DNA from 3 places in the Rhizobium sp. SG741 genome. Region 3 is predicted to be linked to each of the others. Evidence: riboswitches for the same ligand, from Rfam matches in the RefSeq annotation. Region 3 holds a riboswitch; each other region holds the start of a gene.
What was found. Region 3 has a riboswitch for thiamine pyrophosphate ahead of thiB (thiamine ABC transporter substrate binding subunit). Riboswitches for the same ligand answer to the same signal wherever they lie in the genome.
Positions count from the first base shown of each region.

Region 1 (3,275 bases), on a different contig from region 3:
TGATGTGGTCGTAACCCGGCGCGATATCGGTCGTCAGCGGCCCGAGCGTGTAGAAGGGCGCCTCGCCGCAGACCGCGAGCTGCTTGTCCATGTTTTCCTTGATCTTGTGCATCGGCACATGGCCGGGCCCTTCGATCATCACCTGGCAATCCTTGGCCCAGGCGATCTTCGTCAGCTCACCGAGCGTCTCGAGCTCGGCAAATTGCGCCGCATCGTTGGCATCGGCGATCGAGCCGGGGCGAAGGCCGTCACCCAGCGAGAAGGAGACGTCATAGGCGCGGCAGATATCGCAGATCTCCTCGAAATGCTCGTAGAGGAAGCTCTCGCGGTGATGATGGAGACACCACTTGGCCATGATCGAGCCGCCGCGCGAGACGATGCCGGTGACGCGATTGACTGTCAGCGGGATGTAGTGAAGCCGCACGCCGGCATGGATGGTGAAATAGTCGACGCCCTGTTCGGCCTGTTCGATCAACGTGTCGCGATAGACCTCCCAGGTCAGGTTCTCGGCAATTCCTTCGACCTTCTCCAGCGCCTGATAGAGCGGCACGGTGCCGATCGGCAGCGGCGAATTGCGGATGATCCACTCGCGGATATTGTGGATGTTGCGGCCGGTGGAGAGATCCATGACGGTATCGGCACCCCAGCGGGCGGCCCAGACCATCTTCTCGACCTCTTCCGCCATCGAGGAGGTAACGGCGGAGTTGCCGATATTGGCATTGATCTTCACCAGGAAGTTCCGGCCGATGATCATCGGCTCTGCCTCCGGGTGATTGATGTTGGCGGGAATGATCGCCCGTCCGGCGGCGACTTCCTGCCGGACGAATTCCGGCGTTACATGATCGGGAATATGCGCGCCGAAGCTCTCGCCGTCGCGGACCAAGGCTTCGGCCTTTGCCTTGCGGCCGAGATTTTCGCGAATGGCAATGAATTCCATCTCCGGGGTGATGATGCCGGCCCGCGCATAGGCAAGCTGCGTGACAGCCTTGCCGTCCCTGGCGCGCAGCGGCTGGCGGCGCCCGGGAAATTCGGGGGTCAGCCGATCGGCACTGACGAAGCCGTTGTCCTCAGGGCGCACATGGCGGCCCTCATAGGCTTCGACATCGCCACGAGCGAGCACCCAGTCACGACGGAGCCCGGCAAGTCCCTGCTCGATGCGGATTTCGGCGCCCTCGACAGTATAGGGGCCGGAGGAATCGTAGACGACGACGGGCGGCTCGCCTGCCGTCGGATGAACGCTGATCTCGCGCATCGGCACGCGGATGTCGGAATGGATGTCTCCCGGAATGTAGATCTTCCGGGATGCCGGCAGCGGGCCGGTGGTGACGGTTGGGGTGAGGTTTTTTGCGGCAATGGTCATGGTTTGAGGCTCCAAGTTGCATTTGGAGACCCAGTCAATCAGCCGGAATGATGAAAAGACGCCGGCTGTGGATTCCACGCGTGAATCCGAAGCCTTCGAGCGCTTGCACCGTCCCTACGCCAGTATGAACTGGATCAGGTTCAACGGGTCACTGCGCCACAACAGGCAAAGCCGTATTGTCCAGCAGTATCTCAGCCCCTTGTCGGGACCCCCCTGGTGAATATCGGGAGGCTATGCTCTCCCCTCCACCTCTGTCAACCCCGCAGCCAAGATCACGGTCGCTGTCTGTGATCTTCCTCCGGCCGCTCCGGCATAGACCCGCCTTAGTAGCGGGGCGCCGTGTTGCCAACGAAGCGATGAGCGCCGGTATGGGTAAGCTTGCTGGCGGTATCGAGCCAGATCTTGCCGCCAAGCGCCCGCCAGCGATGGCAGAAGGCGAAATCCTCGCTCAGATAAATGCCCGTCCCTTCCTCGATCATGCATTCGAAGAGAGCGTATTGAGTCGCAGGCGAACGTTTGGTGCCGGGATAGGCATGGATGGCGCTGTAGCGCAGATCGGGATAGGCTGCGGTCATCGTCTTGATGACTTCACGTTTGATGAGCAGCATGCCGGTGCCCGCATAGATAGCACTGACAAAATCACCATCGCGTTCGCTGCTCTGGCCGACCAGCGGCGTGCCGACATAATGCAGAGCTGCGGCATTGAGTGACTCGCCGGTGCGCGTGGTTGCGCGCGCCGCACTATCCCAGTCGTAATCCTTGATGGGGTACATGGCCGCGACGACATCCTTGTCCGCATTCAGCAGCCGCATTACCTGCTCGGGCTCGAAACTGATGTCCGCGTCGATGAACAGCATATGCGTCGCCGCCGTGTCGTTCAGGAAGGAGGATACCAGCGTGTTGCGGCTGCGGGTGATCAGCGCATCATTGCCGAGGAGTGCAAGCGTCAATTGTATGCCGGCCTGCGCGCCGACCTGCATCAGGGAAAAGATGGATTGCATATAATCCTTGGCAACAAGTCCGCCGAAACAGGGTGTCGCTATGAAGATCAGCCGATTCTCGGTCATTCGCTGTTGGGCCCTTTCCGGTAGCGCGCGAGTCGCAAGAATCTAGGGAGATTCAACATTTCTGTGTGTACCGAATTATTGAATTTTGTTTCTGGAGAGTTTCCGAACGTTGTTGACGGAAGCCGGGATGATTGCCGGGGCGTGCGAAAATGGCGGGTTAGGTCGCGGGGCTTCCGGATTGGCCACCGATGTCGATGCCGCGCTCGGCCGTGGGCACTTCCGCCGGCCCCAAAAACGCGCCTTTCCGCCATCAATGAATGGTCCACGCCTGTCCCGCTGCCCGCAGTTGCATTTAAGCAACAGATGCCAAGACTAACGCTATGGTCGGTTTCACATAATTGACAAACATACTGTCCGTTTGTAAATCGGATGCAGGACATAAGCTGTCTTACGGTCGAGTATTCGGCCGGATCGGTAGGGGCATTTCATGACCGTTGCCGCGAGATCAATTATGGAGGTGAGAGGGGACTCAAGCCAACATCAGGTGCGTATTTGCCGGGCTACTTGGTCGCGTTTAGACCGACCGGCTTTCGAGGTGATATTCCAGCTCTGCACTCGCGGAAAACTAGAAATGCATATTACAACCAGGAGTTTAATATGAACCTGAAAAGTCTTCTTCTCGGCTCGGCTGCTGCGCTGGCGGCAGTATCCGGCGCTCATGCGGCCGACGCTATCGTTGCCGCTGAACCGGAGCCGCTCGAATACGTTCGCATCTGCGACGCCTACGGTGCTGGCTACTTCTTCATTCCGGGCACCGAAACCTGCCTCAAGGTCGGCGGCCGTGTCCGTACCGAAGGCGAATGGTACGATGCTTACAACCCGAACAGCAAGGTCGGTACGCTGTGGCA
Region 1 is NZ_JAAZQP010000002.1:559,003-562,277, forward strand. Features, by position in the region: gene thiC (phosphomethylpyrimidine synthase ThiC) at 1-1,360, opposite strand, end outside; TPP riboswitch at 1,454-1,585, opposite strand; gene FHT29_RS07975 (hypothetical protein) at 1,684-2,427, opposite strand; gene FHT29_RS07980 (porin) at 3,025-3,275, shown strand, end outside.
Region 1: linked by a shared signal. The riboswitch ahead of thiC (phosphomethylpyrimidine synthase ThiC) and the one ahead of thiB (thiamine ABC transporter substrate binding subunit) in region 3 are both predicted to bind thiamine pyrophosphate.

Region 2 (3,275 bases), on a different contig from region 3:
CCCTTCACGAGGACTGCCGCCGTGCCGAGATCGGCTAGAGCGTGCGCCTGACACGCCATGTCTTCGCGGCTTTTCGCCTCGGCTTCATGCAGCAGGGCAGCCGCCTCCGGCAGGTTCGGCGTCAGCACCGTCGCCAGCGGCAACAGCCGCCGGGTGAGCACGTCAACGGCATCCGCTGCAAGCAGGGTGGCACCGCCCTTGGCGATCATCACCGGGTCGAGCACGATGGGAACATCGCGATGTCGCGCCAGAATGTCGGCAACGGCCTCGGCGATCCCAGCATTCGCGATCATGCCGATCTTGACGGCATCGACGCGTATATCGGCAAAGATGGCTTCGATCTGATCGGCGACAAATTGCGGTGGCACCGAATGGACGCCGGAAACGCCTTGCGTATTCTGGGCAGTCAATGCCGTCAGGACAGCCATTCCATAGACGCCGCGTGCCGAAAAGGCCTTGAGATCGGCCTGGATACCGGCGCCGCCGGAAGGATCGGAGCCGGCGATGGAGAGAACGTTGCGGATCATCTGCGCGCCTCCTTGACGGCTTCGGCGATAAGGGCCGTGGCGGCTACGGGATCGGCCTTGCCGCAGATTGCCGAGACGACCGCCAGTCCGTCCGCTCCGGCCGAAAGGACATCGGCTGTGTGTTCGGCCTTGAGACCACCGATGGCGACGACAGGAACCGGGCAGAGCCTGATGATGCGGGCAAGGCCGTCAAAGCCGATCGGCTGCTTGTGGTCGGGCTTGGTCGGCGTGGCAAAGACGGGGCCGACACCAACATAGTCGACGATCTCGGCATCGACGGCCGAGGCCAGAGCTTCCGTCTCCACCGAGAGACCGAGGATCATCTCCGGCCCAATCATACGGCGGGCGGTTTCGGCGTCCAGATCTTCCTGCCCGATATGCAGGCCATCGGCGCCGATGGCGATGGCCGCCTCGACATCGTCATTGACGATGAGGCGGGCGTTGCTTCCGGCCAGCGCCCGCTTGAGCGAAAGGCCGGTATCGATCATGGCTGCGGTTGAAGCATGCTTGTCACGCAGTTGCACGATGGTCGCACCGCCGGCGACCGCCGCACGGGCTGTCTCGACCATGCCGAAATCCGCACAGAGTATCGGATCGAGAACGAGATAAAGCGAAAGGTCGAAGTTTTTCATGCGAGCATGATCCTCGCTTTGGCGGTGAGCGCTTCCGCATCGAGGGCGGCCAGCGCGTCGAGGAAGCGCCAGGAAAAGGAGCCAGGCCCATCGGCGACGGTTCCCGCCTGTTCCCCGGCAACGGCAAAGACGGCAAGGGCCGCCGCCGTCGCATCGAAGGGATTATCGGGCGCAGTCGCCACAAAGGCCCCGACCAGGCAGGTCAGCGAGCAGCCGAGGGCCGTGACCTGCGGCATCAGCGGCGATCCGCCTTCTATGCGTCGCGCCTTGTGGCCATCGGTCACGAAATCGGTGACACCGGTCACGGCAACCACGCATCCATGTCGTTCGGCGAGTTGCCTGGCCGATTGCTCGGCCAGCTCGACGGGATCGCGGCTATCGACGCCCTGGCCGTGGCTGATGCCTCCTGCGAGCGCGATGATCTCGGACGCGTTGCCGCGAATGACCGTCGGCTGCAGGTCCAGCAATTGCGCGACTGCCCTGCGCCGGAATGCGGTCGCATAGTGAGCGACCGGATCGAGCACCCAGGGCCTGCCGGCCTGTCTTGCCGATTGCGCGGCCGACAGCATGCCGACAAGCCATTCGGCCGACAGCGTGCCGATATTGATCGTCAGCGCGGCGGAGATGGCGGCGAACTCGGCCGCTTCTTCCTCGGCATGGACCATGGCCGGCGATGCGCCGGCGGCAAGCATCACGTTGGCGGCGATGTTCATCGCGACGAAATTGGTGATGCACTGCACCAGCGGCGGATTCGCCCGCATGGCGCCGAACAGAGTGCCGGCAGTGGTTTGGTCTTGCATATCGCCCCTTTCGGGCGGGCGAGACGCGAGGGGCGGCATAGGATGTTGCAGAACCCCGAGCGACTCCCTCCGCCAGCATGATCTGGTTCAGGTTCAAAGGGTGCTTCTCAGCCTGCCGGATAGCAGACGCCCCTGTCTCTCAATGCCGTTGTTTTCGCAGACAAAGGCTGCCCTGTCATCAATAAATCGCAAAGACATTGGGGGCCGTGCCGGAACAGCCTTGCAGGTTCTGCATCAACCCATGCACTTTATGCATGGGTGCAGTGAAGCCTTGGCGCTGCAAAAGGCGAGGGGCTTCCACTATATGTTTCTCATCGAAGCGAATGGAGCGCCAAGGACGGCAGCTCAGCTTCGAATGCCCGAGGAAAGGGGATCATCATGAACGTAGCACGCTCTTTCAACAACTGGCGCAAGTACCGTCAGACGGTCGCCGAATTGGGCCGTATGTCCACGCGCGAACTGCATGACCTGGGTATCGATCGCGGCGAAATCCGCAATGTTGCCCGTGCAGCCATCGCGGGCTAACGGCTCGAAACGCTGATCTGCAATCTGCATGTTGCCAGCGCCTGCTTCCTCCCGGGCAGGCGCTTTTGTTTTGTCCGCATGACGGCTGTCACTGTTTTGTATGCCGAAATGTTATGCGGTCGAGCTTTCCGCTTTTCGCATAGCGCATAACTGCCTTGCAAATAAATGCCTATGAAGTGAGCAAAAGCCAGGTATTATGATTTTCATCGAAGCGATGCACCTCCTCCCGCATCCCTTCGCTTTGCAGGCGCCCTACTCCTCCTCCCAAGGTCGTCTGCGCGAACAGCGCCACTCCTCCTCCCGTGCGCTGTTCATTTATTGTCGAAAGCCTGCCGCACCTCCTCCCGCGGCAGGCTTTTTTCGTTTTATCCAGGGCCATCCAAAAAGCAGCTCGTGCTCCTCTCGTAAAAATGAACAGCCGCTACTATGTGCGACAGAAGTAGCGCGCTACATCGATGACCACGCTCAATTCGATTCACTGAAAACGAGAGGATGCCCATGACCGGTTCTGCCGAATACACGCCGCCGAAAGTCTGGACCTGGAACAAGGCGAATGGCGGCCAGTTCGCCAATATCAACCGTCCGATCGCGGGGCCGACCCACGAAAAGGAATTGCCGGTGGGTCGTCATCCCCTCCAGCTTTATTCGCTCGGAACGCCGAATGGCGTGAAGGTCACCATCATGCTCGAAGAGCTGCTGGCGCTTGGTCATAGCGGCGCTGAATATGATGCCTGGCTGATCAAGATCGGCGAGGGCGACCAGTTCGGCAGCGGTTTCGTGGAGGTCAATCC
Region 2 is NZ_JAAZQP010000006.1:196,706-199,980, reverse strand. Features, by position in the region: gene thiD (bifunctional hydroxymethylpyrimidine kinase/phosphomethylpyrimidine kinase) at 1-527, opposite strand, end outside; gene thiE (thiamine phosphate synthase) at 524-1,159, opposite strand; gene thiM (hydroxyethylthiazole kinase) at 1,156-1,959, opposite strand; TPP riboswitch at 2,007-2,103, opposite strand; gene FHT29_RS17390 (DUF1127 domain-containing protein) at 2,338-2,484, shown strand; gene yghU (glutathione-dependent disulfide-bond oxidoreductase) at 2,983-3,275, shown strand, end outside.
Region 2: linked by a shared signal. The riboswitch ahead of thiM (hydroxyethylthiazole kinase) and the one ahead of thiB (thiamine ABC transporter substrate binding subunit) in region 3 are both predicted to bind thiamine pyrophosphate.

Region 3 (3,275 bases):
GGATATCTTGCTCCATGGACATGCAGACAACGTTCGCGCCGCTCGTGACGGATCCCAGGCGGCGGCTTATTCTCTTCCTGTTTCTGATGACCGCCATGTTCATGGCAACGCTCGACAATCAGATCGTATCGACGGCACTCCCTACCATCGTCGGCGAGTTCGGGCATCTGGAACGCTTCGGCTGGATTGGATCGGCCTATCTTCTCTCCCTTTCCGCCGTGATGCCTGTTTATGGCAAGCTCGGCGACCTCTTCGGCCGCAAATATGTGATGATGACGGCGATCGCGATCTTCACTGTCGGCTCCGCCGTCTGCGGCCTTGCGGTGTCGATGGACACGCTGATCGCCGCCCGCGTGCTGCAGGGCTTCGGCGGCGGCGGCATCATGGTGTCGATCTTCGCCGTCAACGCCGATCTCTTCGAGCCGCGCGAACGCGCCCGCTACCAGAGCTATTCGAGCCTCGTGCTGATGGCGTCCGGCGCCATCGGCCCCGTCCTCGGCGGCACGATGAGCGATCTGTTCGGCTGGCGCTCGATTTTCCTCGTCAATGTGCCGATCGGCTTCATCGTGCTCGCCGGCCTCGCCACCATGCTGCCCTACCGCAAGCCGGCCCGCCGGCCGAAGATCGACTATGCCGGCGCGCTTGTTCTTGCACTGACGACGACAAGCATCGTGCTCGCCGCAGACGGCACCGAACTCTTCGGATCGCTGCTGTCGCCGCAATGCCTCGGCATCATCGCCTTCGGTGTCATCTGCGCTATCGCCTGGGTCTTCATCGAGCGGCGTGCGCCCGAGCCAATCGTGCCGATGACACTGTTCCGCAATCCGACATTCGGCCTGCTCCTGATCATCTCGATCACCAGCGGTGCGGTCGCCATCGGCATGGTCAACTACTTCGCTCTCTTCCTGCAGACGACGACGGGCCTTTCGCCCTCGCTGGCCGGCCTGCTGTTCATCCTTTTGACCGGCGGCATCGTCTGCGGCTCGCTTTCCGCCGGCAGGTTGATCGCGGCAAGAGGCCGCTACAAACCCTTTGCCGTCGCCAGCGCCGCCTGCAGCACCATTGCTTTCGGCTCGCTCGCCTTCGTCCATGCCGGCACGCCCATCGCCGTCATCGGCGGCCTGATGCTGCTGCACGGCATCGGTATCGGCCTTGCGCAGCAGGTGCCTGTCATCGGCGTGCAGAACGCCGCCAATAGCCGCGACGTCGGTGCTGCTACCGGCGCGGTGACGCTGTCGCGGATGGGCGGTGCCTCGATCGCCATCTCCATCTATGGCGCCATCATCGCCGCCAAGCTCGGCAATGTCGGTGTCTCGATTTCAGGCGTTTCCGACATCAAGGAACTGACGCCGAAGATGATGGCGGCCCTGCCGGAAGCCACCCGCGAAGCCGTCGCCAATGCCTATGCAAGTGCCTTCAGTCCCCTGTTCATGACGGCAGCCGGCATCTGCCTGCTCGGCCTTCTGACAGCGCTCACGCTGAAGAACGTGCAGCTGCCCGGCGCCACCAAGAAATTCGAAAACACGGTTGCCGCCGAAGCCGCCGAATAGATCGTGCGGCCTGCAATCGACGGGGGAATCATTCCCCTTGTCATCCCTTCGTCACAAGGCTAAATCTGCCGATGCTCTAACGGGGTGCCTTATGTCCTTTGGGATATTTGGCTGAGAGGCTTTGACAGGCCAACCCGCGGAACCTGATCCGGCTAACACCGGCGGAGGGATTAGACGCGTGACGAAATCATGGCGCCCTTTTCCCCTTCAAGACGAAACCAAAGAGGAGGCGCTGTCATGCACGACCGATCGCTATTGTCATTCTTCGCCGGCCTGGCTCTCGCCGCCGGCACGACGTTTTTTACTGCCCAGGCCGCCCAGGCTGCGGACAAGACGCTGACCATCTACACCTATGAGAGCTTTACCGCCGATTGGGGTCCCGGCCCCAAGGTCAAGGGCGCCTTTGAAAAGACATGCGGCTGCACGGTCAACTACGTCAGCGTCACCGACGGCGTGGCGCTTCTGTCCCGCCTCAAGCTCGAGGGCGCCGGCACCAAGGCCGATATCGTTCTCGGCCTCGACACCAATCTAGTCAATGAAGCCAAGGATACCGGCTTGTTCGATGCGAGCGGCGTCGACACATCGGCGCTCAAGGTTCCCGGCGATTTCAAGGATGATGTCTTCGTGCCCTATGATTACGGCCATTTCGCCGTCATCTATGACACGCAGACGGTCAAGAACCCGCCGAAGAGCATGAAGGATCTCGTCGAGGGCGATCCCCAGCAGAAGATCGTCATCGAGGATCCGCGCACCTCGACACCGGGCCTCGGCCTCCTGCTCTGGGTCAAGTCGATCTACGGCGACAAATCAGCCGATGCCTGGACCAAGCTCAAGGGCCGCATCCTGACGGTGACGCCCGGCTGGTCGGAGGCCTATGATCTCTTCACCAAGGGCGAAGCGCCGATGGTGCTCTCCTACACCACGTCGCCGGCCTATCACATGATCGAGGAAAAGGCCGACCGCTATCAGGCGGCTGCCTTCTCCGAAGGACATTACATCCAGATCGAGGTCGCCGGCCTCGTCAAATCGTCTTCGAATAAGGACCTTGCCCGCGATTTCCTGAAATTCATGGTGTCGCCGGCCTTCCAGGACATCATCCCCACCAGCAACTGGATGATGCCGGCCTCCGCCACATCGACGCCGCTGCCGGACGCCTTCAGCAAGCTCGTGGTGCCGACGAAGACCTTCCTCATGAGTCCTGAAGTCGTCGAGAAGAACCGCAAGGCCTGGATCGACGAATGGCTGGCCGCCACCAGCGGCAACTGACATCGCGACCATGCTGACGGCACCCGAAAGAAGACGCGCCATTTCCGGCGGGGCGCTCAGTCTCGCCGGCATCACGCTTTTCGTCGGGATCGCCGTCGTCGTCCTGCTTGCCGCCGGCATCGAATCCGGCGGCGACTCCACGCTCGCAGATCCCTATCTGCTGCGCGTGCTGCGGTTCACCCTGCTGCAGGCGACCCTGTCGGCGCTGCTCTCCATCGTGCTTGCCATCCCCGTCGCCCGCGCCCTGGCGCGCCAGCCGCGTTTTCCCGGGCGGCTGTGGCTGATCCGCCTGATGGCCGTGCCCATGGGCCTGCCTGTCCTGATCGGCGCGCTCGGTCTGCTTGGCATCTGGGGGCGCCAGGGATTGCTCAATCAGGCCCTCACGGCAATTGGCCTGTCGCAGCCCGTCAGCATATACGGCCTTGCCGGCATCCTGCTGGCGCATGTCTTTTTCAATAT
Region 3 is NZ_JAAZQP010000005.1:75,142-78,416, reverse strand. Features, by position in the region: gene FHT29_RS14545 (MDR family MFS transporter) at 15-1,550, shown strand; TPP riboswitch at 1,621-1,737, shown strand; gene thiB (thiamine ABC transporter substrate binding subunit) at 1,788-2,816, shown strand; gene thiP (thiamine/thiamine pyrophosphate ABC transporter permease ThiP) at 2,827-3,275, shown strand, end outside.